2 regions of the Bacillus sp. LQ01 genome follow, and region 1 is predicted to be linked to the other one. Evidence: riboswitches for the same ligand, from Rfam matches in the RefSeq annotation. Region 1 holds a riboswitch; the other holds the start of a gene.
What was found. A riboswitch is a leader RNA that binds a small molecule or an ion and turns the genes downstream of it on or off. The one in region 1 is predicted to bind magnesium.
Positions count from the first base shown of each region.

Region 1 (7,886 bases):
ATGTTCACCTCGATATATAGATGATTTTTTATCAACCTCTGTAGGTTTCTTTTTTCTATTTGGTTCCATATTTATGTGACCAATAACAGAGACTGTTGTTATTTTCTCTAAATCCTGTTCCGTGTATATACGTTCATCAAAATAATCTCGAAATACAGCTAAACCTATCCCAACAAAAAAACTAACAATTAAAGAAATAGGAATGATCAGTTGAAATTTCGGAAACAATTTTTCAGCCTGTTCCTGTAACTCAGGATCAGTTAATACTTTCACCCCTTGTACATTTGTGTACTGTTGAAAGCTTTTTTGTGATTGCTCTGCCAATGTCTTTACAATGTCTTTCACGATTTTCGGATTGGAATCTTTTACTGTAACAGTTACAATTTGTGAGTTGTCCGTATTCACAACCGAGATTTTTTGTGCTAATTCATAACTTGATTGCTCTAATTTCAAAGTTTTTTTGACTGTTGAAATAATTAATGGGCTTTTTAAAATATCAACATACGATGTTACTAGTTGCTTATTTTCTTGTGTTTTATTTGTTGAATTTTCCTTATTAAACTCATCTAAATTCCCAACAAGAATTTGCGTTGAATATTGATATGACGGCTTTAAAACATACATAGAGATAAGAACTAAAGAAGCGGTTAAACAACACATCGTTAAAATAATCGTTACGAATCTTCTTTTCAGTAATTGTTGAAAATCTTTTATACTCATTTCTTGCTTCAATTATTTCACCGCCCTTTTCTGAATAACATCCTGCAATTCACTCTTTACAGATAACCCTTTCTCTCTTCTATCCACTTGTTTTGTTACATACTTTCCGATTCCGAATGCAAATTTTTCTACATATACATACGAAAGCATTGCAAGTATAAACGAAAAAACAAGTGAAAAAATTAAAATAATAGGCAACGGTAATATTTCATGGAGCATGTATATAAGGGAAAACAACGATATAATATGGTATAAATAAAGACTGTAAGAAATCTTCCCCAAATATAACAAATATTTATTATGTAGCAAGGACGACAAAGTTGATATTGACAAACTTAATATGACAAATAAACATGCACTTATCGCCACTACGTAGTCTCGAAATATAAAATTATTGAGCACTTTAATTTCTCCTATAAGCCCTTCATACATAAAAAGTAAAATCGCAAATAAAAACCATGCAATTTTCGTGTTTTTAGTACAATTACTATAAAAAACTATTAAATTATTTTTATACTTCGCAACTAGTGCTCCTAGTAAAAACAGTACTGTGTAATGCAATGTTAATGCATAGCTTGTTAATGTTAAGCCCGAGCGAAACAAAAATAATATTACGACAGAACATATACTAAAACTAAACAATAATAGTAATGAACACCTTAACGTTTTTCGTAAGCAAATCATCAAAATTAACGGGAAAATTATTGATATTCGCATTTCATGGACAAGTGACCAAATCACACCGTTATATGCATCTGTATTATATTTCCCAACCAATAAAATATGTTGTGCGATTAAGCTTGAAGAACTTTCAATCGTCCATGAGCGATTAAACCATTCACTTAAATAAGAAATACCATATTCACTAATTGTAATCTGGCATACAATAGCTATAATTATTGCCACAATATAAGGAATATATATTCTGCATATACGTTTTAAAAGGTATGACCCATAGCTACTATAGTTTTTTTGAATAGATTCATACAAAACAAATCCGCTCAAAACAAAAAAGATAATAACTGATTCGTTACCACTACTAAAAATTAGACGAGCAGGCGTTTCTTTTAATAGATACACAACAAATGGTTTATTATCTTCATAACTGTAATTTTGAAATGCTGAAAAAATCATTAAATGATGACCAATCATTACTACTAATGAAGAAATCCCTCTTATAGAGTCCAATTCTTCGTATCTTTTCATCTTTTTACATCAACTCCTAATGAAATGATAATAATCATTTCAAAGCGACATCTTTATTCATATTCCTCTCCTTTCTTTTCATTCCAATTTTTCATATTAAAATGATTTTATAGTATAAATTTGAGTGTATTGTAACATTTTTTGTAATATTTTGAATAGAAAATCTCAAAAATTGGTATATACCAATTTCAACCTCGAAAAATGAGTAATATTGATAGAAAAACGCTATAAAAATATCTTGCATATTTACAAAATTAAAGAGCTGAATAGCGTTTTTTCAATATAAAATAAAAAAGATAGCCTACATAGGCTATCTTTTTTATTTTATTTAATTACTGGCACCACTATATGCTACATGTCGTTTCTCAATTCTCTCTTCAATTTCTTTCATATTTTCTTTATTATTTAATAGTGATTGTTTATTTTCAATTAATAATTGTTTAAAAGATTTTCTCACTTTTTTTCTCATTTTCATTGTCCTCCTTGGGGGATGGTTTATATAAAAGATAAAGAATTATCTGTGTGTTCTTATAATAATTGATTGTTGTGAATTCTATTTGAACTTCATATGAAAATCTCGTTTATTTTCTGACAACTTTGTGAACACGAAAAAATGATTATCTAAAACTATGTTGAAATTAATTCACTTCATGATAAAAGTTATTATTTTCATCAACTTTTATCATTATATCTTGTCGAAATATTTATATATTTAAAATTGAGTTCGACATAATTTTATTTATTATAATACTGTTTACAAAAACAAAAAGAAGGTGTTACCAAGTCAAAGTTCGACTTATGCAACATCCCTCTTCCCAAACTATTTATAGCATATTTATTAATATTTCAGGTCTTCCCCAATTCATTTCTTCACAAACAAATCTAAGTTTTTCTTCATCCATTGTGTGTAATCCTTCTTCTAGTGAACATGAAATTGGAACTTCACAGTGAATTTGGGCTAATTGTAACGAAATATTTAAGTTCTCTAAATCACTTTCAATCTTCGTACGCTGCGCTTTTGTTAATGATTCTACATTTTCTAGTACAGCGGATACTGTTCCGTGCTCTTGAATAAGCTTATACGCTGTTTTTTCACCGATACCTTTTACCCCTGGATAATTATCACTTGTATCTCCCATGAAAGCTTTTGCATGGACGATTTGCCACGGCTCTACACCTTTTTCTTCCATGATTTTCTCCGGTGTGTAATATTCGTAATTTCCAATTCCTTTACGCAGAAGCATGACTGTAACGCTCTTATCAACAAGTTGAAGTAAATCCGTATCACCTGTTAAAATATAAACTTCAGCTTCATTGCAATATTGTTTTGCAAGCGTACCGATACAATCATCGGCTTCGTAGCCTTTCATACCGATAACTGGAATGGATAATTTTGCAGTCATTTCTTGCACTAAATCAAATTGAGGAATTAATTCTTCTGGTGGCGCTGCACGATTTGCTTTATAATTCGAGAACGATTCTGTTCTAAATGTCGTACTTCCCATATCCCAGCATGTAACGATATGTGTTGGTTCGATCGCTTGCGTAGCTGTTAATAAGTGTTTCATATAACCATGAATCCCGTTCGTAGGGGTTCCATCTTGTCGTTTCATAAATTGTCCGTAGACACTTGTTGCGTAAAAAGCACGAAATAATAGTGCCATACCATCAACTAATAATACTTTTTTCATAATTCCTCTCCTATTAAAAAAATAATAACCTTACGTTATCACGTAAGGTTATATAAATAGATTACCATTCTACGTTTTTGCTCAACTTTGTCTATTATACATTGTTTTTGTATATTTAGCATCATTAACACATTAAGACGTTCTACTACAACAAGTATGCAAGATGCCTGAATACGTATTTTTTCCAGTAGAAACAACGATAGCTTTTGCATTTCCACTAACAATATGCGAACCTTTAAAACATACATTTTCAAGCTCAAGTGGATTATAATCTTTCATCCGTTTTAATGGAATAAACCGTTTACGTTCAAGGTGATAGCAGCTCTCAAACTTCTCTATATTCGCTTCGTTTCCCGTTAACACAGACTCATTCACTAATAAATCATCTGCATAAATAATACGTACATCAGCTGGCACAGCATCTCCAGCCGAAAGAAAAATCATATCTCCAGGTACAAGTTCTTGCACAGGTATCTCCATCATTTTCAGTTCACTATTTAGCCCTGTACTACTAGAACATTCTACTCTAGATACAGTAATCGTTTCACGTTGTAATTCATCACACACACGTTGTTTTGAAAAACCTGGAATCATGCCACCTAGCTTCATCATTACTTCTGCAAGAAGTGCTCTTTTTGAAGTTAGTTCATTTCGGCCATATACTTGAATACGTTTTTGTGCCTCTTTCATTGATAGTCCGTCTCTTGTTGTTTTAAAATATGCAAATACAGATTTTACATCTCTTGTTGCAATTTCAATTAATAAATCTTTATTTTTTTGGAGCATTGTTTGTTCTTTTATTGATTTTTTACTTAGTTTATATGACGTGTTACCCACAGTTTTGTTTGCATATAACATATTATCGTCTCCTCCTTTACAACATAGGAAGAAACGCTTTGTTTCTCAATTTATCCACTTTACTGTGAAAGTGTCTCGCGCTTTATAAACGCTATATTGTGATAAATATAGAGGGAGGAACAAATCGTTTCCTGCCTACATCATATATTTTTGATTTGAAGTATATGGGTAACGGAACCGAGTCAGAATTTGACATGCTCCTCACCTCCTCGTTTAATTTTATAGTTTATAATATGAAATTACTCATAGCTTGGTAACAAAAAAGACCCCTACCCTTAAGAGAGTAGCGGCCATTACATACACAAATAAACGATTTCTAATATAATTAGAAATCTACGGACCTCTCCCTCACCGAGTTTTAGCACTGTATAGCATAGGTACATTACCAGCTACGTTAAGAAAAACCTTAATTCGATCATTCCTGTTGACCCATTGGCGTCTCTCGACATTTTTGGGCAGTAGCATTTCTCTATACAGGAGCCTCACCTAACAGAGACTTATTTTCATTACATTGAAAATGTTACTCTTATTTAAAATAGATGTCAACCGTAGCCTACAATTTTTTCAAATGGTATGGCAAACTAACGTATATAAAGTGAAACTTTAATCAGTGGGGGTTTTGTTCATCCGCCACTGATTATTAGCCCTCACCAATCGGGCTGCCCGGCAAATAGCGGGATAAAATAAAAAACTTTACGTTTAAACGTAAAGTTTTTAATAAGTTATACAACCAGCGATTACAATCCCAATTGAAAGCGATAAAAACATAAGAAAAAGACCGACTGCTTGATTATCTTCTTCGAGACTTTTGTTTATATTAAAGCGTGGTGTAAGCCACTCAGCTAAATAAAAGACGATAATTTGAGCCAAAATCCCAACTGCTCCCCACGAAATCATATCAAGAAGTGAAATTGAATTAGCTGCTGTCGAATATAAAACGATAGCTAACCCAAGTAATCGCCCTCCAAGCACATAGCTTACCGCCTTATTACCTTGAGCCATTAACTTAAATTCCTTAACTTTCGTTGTCACTTCCATCAAGAACAGACCAATACATAAAAGTCCAAGTGTTACTGCTAAATATAATAAAAAATTAATCATTTTTCCCCCTCCTTTTTATACCTACCGGTAAATAGTACGATTCATTTCCTGTAATCTTTTCTCCCGCGCGAATACCGATACTACTCGCTTTTCCAGCAATTAAAAAAGAACCAAACACATAGGACAGTTTCTCCATCCCTTTTTCTGTTTCCAAGGATACGACTGGCAGTTCTGTATACTTTTGAAATATCGGCAGTGCAGTTTTATACGTTTGATGTGCATTTTGAAGCATAATATTTTCATCCTTATCGCGAATCGTAATTGTATCTCCTTCTCTACCAAATGAAGGTTTTTGAACGAAAGAACCTTTTCCTAAAAATAAATCTGGTTCTAAATATGTAGGTAACATATATTCTTTAATCCACTGTTGTTCCTCGTTTGTATAAAAGACCTCTTCTTCTGCTAACCCCCAAATAAGACACTGAATTGATTTTGGCTGAAGTAAAAATGCTGACAAAGGATTTATTATAAAAAGCTTTCCGGCTTTTACAAGTTGCAGCAGTTCCACACCTACCAAATCTCCTGTTTCAGGATCTTGATCCTCAATTAAATCTTCTATCGGATATGTTTGGCGATATAAAACATCAATCTTCGCCCCATCTTTATCAACTAGAGCATCTTTTGTAATTCTAAGTTCTGACATTGGCACTACTTTATTTTCAACATGGCATAGCTGACTTAAATACATAGTGGTATTCCAATCCTCGATATGTTCATGATGTGCTGTAAAAACAACATTTGGATTATCTAATCCCTTTGTCGCTTCCATTACTGCTTTCGTTACACCAGAAGATAGCAATCGTTCTTGATCCGAGTTTGGATCATCATAGCCTAGATTTTCACATACTTTCCCATTCATTTGAAAACATTCCACAATAAAAGTTGGTGTATCACTATTAAACTCAAGCATTTTGATTTTGTTATCCTCTGTTACAGCAAAATCAAATCGCGAAATTACAGATTCAGGATAAAGCCCTTTCATTCTAATGAATGATAAACTCGGGGATGGAAAGCCAAGATCTAGAAGCTGTTCGTCACTTAGATTACGCAGCAGTCTAGCAGTCTTAAAAAATATTTTGCCCATTCGTTCAGTTGCTAAGTGTAATTGGTCCAAAGTCTGATTTGTTATAGAAAAAACATGAAACAAACTATACTCACATTCATATAAATCCGACCAAAAATTCGGATATTTTAAATAAAATTCTTTTCGATCCCTTATGTATTGCGACATATTTTAGCCCCCAAATCCTCCCTTTGAACCGCTTCCAATTCCACCTTTAAATTCAGTAGACGATTGATACGATTTAAACGCCGATGAATTTTTAAAAGTGGATTTATTTTGATAGTATCGCCCACCATAGAAATAATGCCCACGATAACCTGAACTACTATCATCACACTGCCATACCCCAAGTTCATCATCCCAATCCCAATCAGAACAACTATTATCATTCGGTTTTGGGGGAAGATCTTGTGCGCAACCAAATAAAGTGCCAGTCATTAAAGACGTTACGACACCACCTACTAGCCATTTCGTTTTTGTCACCTTCGCACTCCCCTTTTTAAATTCTATTCCTATTATATAGGATGGCATGATAAAGTAGAAGAAAAAGGAAGAAGAGGTATAAAATGCGCTTAGAATATCGACTTAATGATGAAACGAAAGGGTATCCTGCTTTATGGAACTACGCCAATATTTCTAATTCTGAAATTATCGCACGCATGACTTGTGAATATTTTATTAAAGAGAAAAATACTTATGTTGTTACTGCAACTTCGGTTGATCCAGACGGAACAGCAGTTATTTATATTCAAAAAGAAGTTTTCGCCAATGACCCTTCAGACCCTACATACTCCCACATCGGTTTTGAAATTAGAGAACTAAGTGAAACGAGTTCAAGCTTAGTAGATAGTCAAGATGTATGGAACTACGAAGAAATTTTACCATCTCTTCATTCAGATATTATATATATTCAGCGAGACGGCATTTCTATGGAATTCTCCTTGGATTCAAGAGAGATTGATGAAGACAGAAAGTGCTACATTTATTACGGAAACTTCACAGGTGAATCAAGATAATATTAATATATCTATGCAACAAAAAAACCTTACGTATAAAACGTAAGGTTTTTATATAGCCCCACATATGCCGTTCTCTCTAGATGTCCATAAACCTGCTCTCACAGGTGGATGCCCTCACAAATGTTTGTAACTTCCTTCTTAAAAAGATGGCATGTTAGCTACATTTAAATATTGAACTTCCATATTAAACTTATTGGTTTAAGACATGCATAAGCTACGTACACCGTA
Region 1 is NZ_JBYEZL010000001.1:794,348-802,233, reverse strand. Features, by position in the region: gene AC22L0_RS04375 (YveK family protein) at 1-732, opposite strand, end outside; gene AC22L0_RS04380 (CpsD/CapB family tyrosine-protein kinase) at 1-2, opposite strand, end outside; gene AC22L0_RS04370 (acyltransferase family protein) at 733-1,926, opposite strand; gene AC22L0_RS04365 (FbpB family small basic protein) at 2,255-2,395, opposite strand; gene AC22L0_RS04360 (5'-3' exonuclease) at 2,751-3,617, opposite strand; gene AC22L0_RS04355 (P-type ATPase actuator domain-containing protein) at 3,750-4,475, opposite strand; M-box (ykoK) riboswitch at 4,811-4,976, opposite strand; gene AC22L0_RS04350 (DUF350 domain-containing protein) at 5,190-5,576, opposite strand; gene AC22L0_RS04345 (glutathionylspermidine synthase family protein) at 5,569-6,807, opposite strand; gene AC22L0_RS04340 (hypothetical protein) at 6,811-7,122, opposite strand; gene AC22L0_RS04335 (hypothetical protein) at 7,206-7,655, shown strand; RNA gene ssrS (6S RNA) at 7,710-7,886, opposite strand, start outside.

Region 2 (7,886 bases), on a different contig from region 1:
CCCAAAACATTCTATACCGTGTGACAATCTTTTCGTTTCTACATAAAATTCATTATCTTCAAATACGGTACCTTCTTCTGTTATCTCCACAACTTCAAGTGGATATTTCACATGTGTCGTACTTACCGATAATGCCACTTCAATAAATTGTTTAATTCCTTTCGGTCCATACACCGTTAAAGGCGTAGTTCCTCCTTGAAATGAACGGCTACCTAATAAACCAGGCAATCCAAAAATATGATCGCCATGTAAATGCGTAATAAATATTTTTTCAATGCGGCGCGGACGTACAGATGTATGTAATATTTGATGTTGCGTGGCCTCGCCACAATCAAATAACCAAGTTTGTCCTCGTTCTTCTAACAATTGTAAAGCAATTGCTGAAACGTTCCTTCCTTTTGAAGGAACACCTGCACCAGTTCCTAAAAATACAAATTCCACTTTCTTTCCTCCAGCTCTAAATATACTCTATCTCTCATCTTACGGAATGTTATTTCAAATGGCAAATTGAATTTACATAACCAATCATCTAGACAACTATATAACACGAACGTTATACTTAAAAAATTTAGCCATCGTTCGTGTTTTATGGTAAAATGATTATACTACATTTTAAGGGAGCGTTTTATTATGAAAGAAGTATTTCGTTTACAAACTGATTTTTCATCTTCATTTGATCGCTGGGTAAGTTCTTTCGTGTCTGATCACCCAGCACAATTAGAATGGACAACTTTAAAGGAATTAATCCATGAATATACAACATCACATACAAATGATACGTTACCAGCATATATTTCTTCAGCTTTAACATATTACGCCCAACGTGTTTCAACTACAAACAGTTCAGAGATTGTTATTTTTGAAAACCCTACAATCTCGTAATCTATAATAAAAAAGCACTGGTTACAGTGCTTTTTTATTTATACTTATTTAACAAATGATCATATTCCGTCCAAAAGTCGGTATACATACTTCGCTCAAACTCATTTGAAATTATCTTTTCACTTGATTTATTAAATAATTCTTTTGCTTGTAGTGCAAAAGAAGCAATTTGTTTTCTATATTCATTTTCATTCAATTCTATATGAAGTCCTTCATAGTAGATAGCCTTTTGATTAGTAGAAATAACTTTGACAAAGTCCTTTAAAATCACGTTTTCACCTATATGGTTTATAGTCCAATGAATTGAAATTGGGCATCCTAACATGAGCATAGTGCCACATCCGTGCAAAATAAGCCCCGCTTCATTTTCAATATCACAAATATATTCTTTATCTAAAGTTCGTAACAAAGCTAAAGCTGATTCACTTATTCCCCATTCCTCATCCATACCTGTCTGCGTAATAATCGTTCCAGCCACATTTAAATATATTTCTCCATGAGAACATAAATCTTCATGCTCATTAAACAACCATTTTTGATTCTCAATATTTATAATAAAATTTTGTGGTCCCATTACAAATTCCCCTTTTATAAAAATATTTTTTCCATATTATTCATAATCAATATCATGCATTTCATCCCACATATCTATTATAAATCTGTTTAATATTTTAAAAACACAGATAAAAAAGATATTGACACTACGATTTTACAGTGCTAACATTCAACATGTAATTGAATATGGTCTCTGTTAGGTGAGGCTCCTGTATAGAGAAACGCTGCTGCCCAAAAATGTCGAGAGACGCCAATGGGTCAACAGGAAAGGTCGGAATGAAGGCCTTTTTTAACGTAGCTGGTTTCAGTACCTATGCTATACAGTGCTAAAACTCAACGAGGGAGAGGTGCATGTATTTTGTCATACACAAAAACTGTTTTTATTTATGTCTACTAACAGTCTTTGTTGTGGACTCTTTTAACTGCGAATTCAGACCTTTACTCGTTTTGAGTAAAGGTCTTTTTACGTCTATATGCACCTTACTATGAAACAAACATAGCATATTCAGAAACTACTAAATTGTACGGAGGTGAGGAACAGTTGGCAATTGATGATTCGGCCCAGATACCCATACGTTTTACATTCATATTTCATCATGTAGGTAGGAAAGAAACTGTTCCTCACCATTTCAAATAGTTAGGTAACAGATTGTTTCCTCCTTCATGACAGAGGAGGAACTACCGATGTTTAATTTACAAAGACAAGAAACAAAGCATGCTTATGAGCAAGATAGCATGAAAACAAATAACGAATTATTAGTGGAGGTTGCAACACAAGATGTAAGCTCTGCGTTAAAACTTTTAGAAACAACACAAGATGGATTATCTAAACAAGAAGCGTCTCGTAGACTTTCTTTATATGGTCCGAATGAAATAGCTCATAATAAAATGGCGCCGTGGTACATTCAATTTCTATTGGCATTTAAAAATCCATTTATTTTCGTTTTATTAGCTCTTGGAGCACTCTCCTTTTTCACAGATGATATGCAAGGAACGATTGTCGTATCTGTAATGGTCCTACTTAGTGCAACGATTCGGTTTTCCCAAGAATTTCGTTCTCAAAAAGCTGCCGATAAGTTAAAAGCTATGGTTCGAACAACTGCGAGCGTATTTAGAATAAATGGATTTGTACATGAAACAAAAAATGTAAAGAATTTAAACCGAAATTACACAACAGAAATTCCAATTGAGGAACTTGTACCTGGCGATATTATTTCCCTTTCAGCTGGTGATATCGTTCCAGCTGATGTGCGTGTTGTATCCGCTAAAGATTTATTTGTTAATCAATCTTCTTTGACAGGGGAAGCACTTCCTGTAGAAAAATACGAACACTGCTACCATACAGAAAATAAGCATATCTTACCGAAAAACATGAAAAAAAATTACAATCCACTCGATATGGAAAACCTTTGTTTCATGGGAACAAATATTGTAAGTGGTAGCGCAAAAGCTGTTGTCATCTCAACAAGTACCGATACGTATTTCGGCTCTTTAGCAAATAAGGTAATTGGAAAGCGTGTAGAAACAAGCTTTGATAAAGGTGTAAACAAAGTAAGCTGGCTCTTAATTACATTCATGCTTATTATGGCACCTATCGTCCTTCTCATTAATGGATTCACAAAAGGAGATTGGCAAGAAGCTTTCTTCTTCGCTATTGCCGTTGCTGTTGGCCTTACACCTGAAATGTTACCAATGATTGTAACTGCTAATTTAGCTAAAGGTGCCGTTAACATGTCTAAACAAAAAGTAATTGTAAAACAGCTAAATTCTATTCAAAACTTAGGTGCTATGAACATTCTTTGTACAGATAAAACCGGAACTTTAACAGAAGATAAAGTGGTCCTTGTTCGTCACTTAGATCCCAAGGGAAATGAATGCAATCGCGTCTTGCAATTTGCCTATTTAAATAGTTTCTATCAAACTGGATTGAAAAATTTAATAGATAAAGCTGTTATTAAGCATACAGAGGAAAACAATAAATTTAATCCATCAGCTTTTCAAAAGCTAGATGAAATTCCATTCGATTTCGCCCGCCGGCGTATGTCAGTTATCGTAAAGGATATTTCAGGTGAACATACAATGGTTTGTAAAGGTGCCGTAGAAGAAATTTTATCAATTTGTAACTACACCGAAGTGGATGAAAAAGTCGTTCCACTCACCGAGGAAATACGTTCAAATGTCAAAAAACTAAGTGAGACATTAAATAGTGAAGGTATGCGGGTTATTGCTGTGGCTTATAAAAAAGATAGAAGAATAAATGATACAGAGTACGCAGTAAAAGACGAAACTGATATGATTCTCAGTGGATATATCGGCTTTTTAGATCCACCGAAACCATCTGCAGCAGCTGCAATTCAAGCATTACAAAAACATGGTGTACAAGTGAAAATTTTAACTGGCGATAACGAAATTGTTACAAGAAAGGTTTGTAAAGAAGTTGGATTAGATATCGGCGAACCAATCCTCGGTTACGAGATTGATTCTTTACCAGATAAAGCATTAGCAAAACTTGCTGAAGAAACGACTGTATTTGCGAAGCTTAATCCAATGCAAAAATCTCGTATTATACACGCATTACAAGGAAATGGACACACTGTAGGTTACATGGGAGACGGCATTAACGATGCTGTAGCATTACGTGAAGCTGATGTCGGAATATCTGTTAATACTGCTACTGATATTGCGAAAGAAGCTTCCGATATTATTCTACTCGAAAAAAGTTTAACTATATTAGAAGCAGGTATTTTAGAAGGACGTACTACATTCGGAAATATTTTAAAATATATTAAGATGACAGCTAGCTCTAACTTCGGTAATGTGTTTAGCGTGTTAGTAGCAAGTGCTTTCATTCCTTTTTTACCGATGCTTGCCATTCATCTTTTAATTCAAAACTTACTTTATGATATTTCACAACTTTCTATTCCATGGGACAAAATGGATAAAGAGTTTCTAGAAAAACCACGAAAATGGGATACTGCAAACTTACGAAGCTTCATTATTTGTATCGGCCCAATTAGTTCCGTATTTGATATTATCACATACGTAGTCATGTGGAATGTATTTGGTGCAAATACACCGAGCGAGCAATCATTATTCCAGTCCGGTTGGTTTGTCGTTGGATTGTTAACACAAACTTTAATTGTTCACATGATAAGAACACAAAAGATTCCATTTATTCAAAGCACTGCATCAACACCAGTCGTTTTATTAACCGCTCTTATTATGGCAATCGGGATTTATATTCCATTCTCACCACTTGGTGCAGCCGTTGGTTTGCAAGCATTGCCACTTAACTACTTCCCTTGGTTAGTAGGAATACTATTAGGCTACGCTTTTTTAACACAGTTCCTAAAAAAGCTTTATATTAAAAAGTTTCATAGCTGGTTGTAAAAATAAGAATGAGTGGGTATTCCCCGCTCATTCTAAAAAACATAACACATATTTATATATGGAGGTGACCATGATGGTATGGTACGACATTGTATTCAGATTAGTTATCGCAATTATTGTAGGAGCTTGCATTGGAATGGAAAGACAATGGAGACACCGAATGGCTGGGTTACGGACAAATGCTCTCGTATCACTTGGTGCCTGTATATTTGTTTTATTATCCGTCATGCTTGATCATGATGCTAGCCCATCCCGCATTGCTGCTCAAGTCGTTAGTGGCATTGGCTTTTTAGGGGGTGGCGTTATTATCCGCGATGGTTTTAGTATTAGAGGGCTAAATACGGCAGCTACTTTATGGTGTGCAGCTGCTGTCGGTACTCTTACAGGCGCCGGTTTCCTCGTTGCAGCTATATTAGGTGCAGCCGGCGTGTTACTAGCAAATATACTTCTTCGCCCAATTGCTCTTTTTATGAATAAAAAATCAAAAGAAGAATCACCAGAACAAACGAACTACTTACTTTCCCTTACTTGTTCAGAAGAACATGCAGCACATATTCGTTTTTTACTTATGCATATGGTAAGTACAGAAGGGCTCCGTTTAAAAGAATTGTATAGTGAAGATGTAGATTCTAATCAAAAAGTTTGTATACAGGCTACATTACATTGCAAGACAAATGCGGCTATCTTAATTGAAAAAATAGTAAGTAGAATGCTATTAGAGTCTGGCGTTACTGGAGCTGGATGGAAGACTTCTTTAAATTTAGAAGCGAGTTAAATAGGAAAGGTGTCATGATTTTACTACTTCATGACACCTTCTACATAAACTTATTTTCTAACTTTTGTTGAAACGACTTCTCTTGCTTACGTAGTAGTTGACTACCTCGTTGTAAAATCGGTGTTCCATACTTATCATTAATTTGATCAATGACAGCAAGTAGTGGCTCTTTTTTCGCATCCTCTTCAAATGAAAACAAATCTAATTGTTTCACCGATTCTGTCTTCCACTCTATTTCAGTAGCTGTAACACCTAGTAAACGAACGGAATCACCATCCCAATGTTGCTTCCATAAACGGGATGCTGCTTGAAAAATATCGCGTTCTTCCCAAATTGCATTTTTCAATTGCTTACTCCGTGTTACTGTTCGCCTATCATGGTATTTAATCATAATTTGAATATTATAGCTGACAAGGGTTCGCTTTTGTAATCTTTTACTCACTGATTTTGATAAACGTTCTAACATATCAAGCAATTCTTTCTCTTCATCCATATCCTTTGAAAAAGTCATCGAGTTACCGACACTTTTATGTTGGCCCATTTGACTCGGATCCACTTCCCTATCATCCGTACCTTTTGCACGCTTTTGCAAATCAATACCGTGCTTCCCAATTTTAGCGCGAATGATATGCTCGTCTCCCTTCGCTAACTGTTCAATTGTATGTATATGAATTTCATTTAATTTTTCAGCTGTTTTTTCTCCAATCCCATGCATTGCTTCAACTGGAAGTGACCAAATCATTTCTGGAATATCACGTTTTCGAAGTACGGTAATACCGAGAGGTTTTTTCATATCAGAAGCTGTTTTTGCTAGGAAAAGATTTGGAGCAATTCCGATACTACACGGAAGCTGCAACTCTGTTAATAGTGCTTGTTGAATCATCTTTGCTATTTCAAGAGGCGAACCAAGTGCGTAGCAATCTGTAATATCTAAATATCCTTCATCTATTGAGACTGGTTGTATCTTTTCTGTAAAACGGGAAAGGACTTGAAACATTTGAAATGAAGCTTCGCGATATAATGTGAAATTAGGACGCCTTACAACTAATTGCGGGCATAACCTTTTCGCTTCCCAAAGGGGCATCGTCGTACGTATTCCGTATTCTCTCGCCTCATAACTACATGTTATAATAATTCCTTTTCTCTCTTTTTCATTTCCAGCAACCGCTAATGGCTTTCCTTGTAATGATGGATCATGAGCAATTTCAACAGATGCGAAAAAGCAATTCATATCTACATGTAAAATAACACGACCATTTTTCGGATACATTTCTCGCATAGTACTCACTCCCTAATCAGAACGTTCGTTCTTTCATTATATCAAATTTTGCACAATAGTTATAATAATTACTTGTTCTTTTTTATAATCGATATAAAGAGGATATATATGTGAAAGGGTCTGATTATGATGAGATCAACTAATAAAGTGAAACTTTAATCAGCCCTCACCTAAATTCTTTACTTTCGCTGAATTTTGAGGTGGGGGGGGCTTACTGTCCGGCAAATAGCGGGATAAACTCAATTATACATTCCTTGTAGTTATATTAATCATTGCAATTAATTATTTACTACTTCCGATTTTCAATATGAATACGTTAGGATTATTCCTTCGTCTAGTACATGTAGCAACAACGTATATACTTCCATAGGTTTTCTTATATTGGCTTATACGTCTTGTCAAAGCAATCGAATCAAAATAAAAAGCGTGTAAATCACAATTGATTTACACGCTTTTTCTATTCCATTACTTCGCTACTTCTTCAATAATTGCAACAACTAATTCTGCTGTTTTTGCTAATTCTTCAACAGGAATCTTCTCGTTTGTTGTATGAATTTCTTCATAACCAACTGCTAAGTTAACTGTTGGGATACCATGTCCTGCAATTACGTTTGCATCACTTCCGCCACCACTTTGGTGAAGAGAAGGTGTACGACCAATTTTTTCAGCTGCACGTTTTGCAACTTCTACAACATGATCACCATCAGCAAATTTAAATCCTGGGTACATAACGTTTACTTCAACGTCTGCATGCCCGCCCATTTCTTTTGCAGTTGTTTCAAATGCTTCTTTCATTTTCGCAACTTGTGCTTCCATTTTCTCATTGATTAAAGAACGAGCTTCTGCAAAGATTTGTACATGATCGCAAACGATATTCGTTTGTGTACCACCTTCAAAACGTCCAATATTTGCAGTCGTTTCAGAGTCAATGCGACCAAGTGGCATCTTCGCAATTGCTTTCGCTGCGATAGTAATTGCAGATACACCTTTCTCCGGCGCTACACC
Region 2 is NZ_JBYEZL010000002.1:682,799-690,684, reverse strand. Features, by position in the region: gene rnz (ribonuclease Z) at 1-441, opposite strand, end outside; gene AC22L0_RS16025 (DUF3932 family protein) at 631-882, shown strand; gene AC22L0_RS16020 (hypothetical protein) at 917-1,456, opposite strand; M-box (ykoK) riboswitch at 1,623-1,790, shown strand; gene mgtA (magnesium-translocating P-type ATPase) at 2,122-4,827, shown strand; gene AC22L0_RS16010 (MgtC/SapB family protein) at 4,901-5,602, shown strand; gene AC22L0_RS16005 (DNA polymerase IV) at 5,643-6,881, opposite strand; gene AC22L0_RS16000 (tripeptidase T) at 7,347-7,886, opposite strand, start outside.
Region 2: linked by a shared signal. The riboswitch ahead of mgtA (magnesium-translocating P-type ATPase) and the one ahead of AC22L0_RS04355 (P-type ATPase actuator domain-containing protein) in region 1 are both predicted to bind magnesium.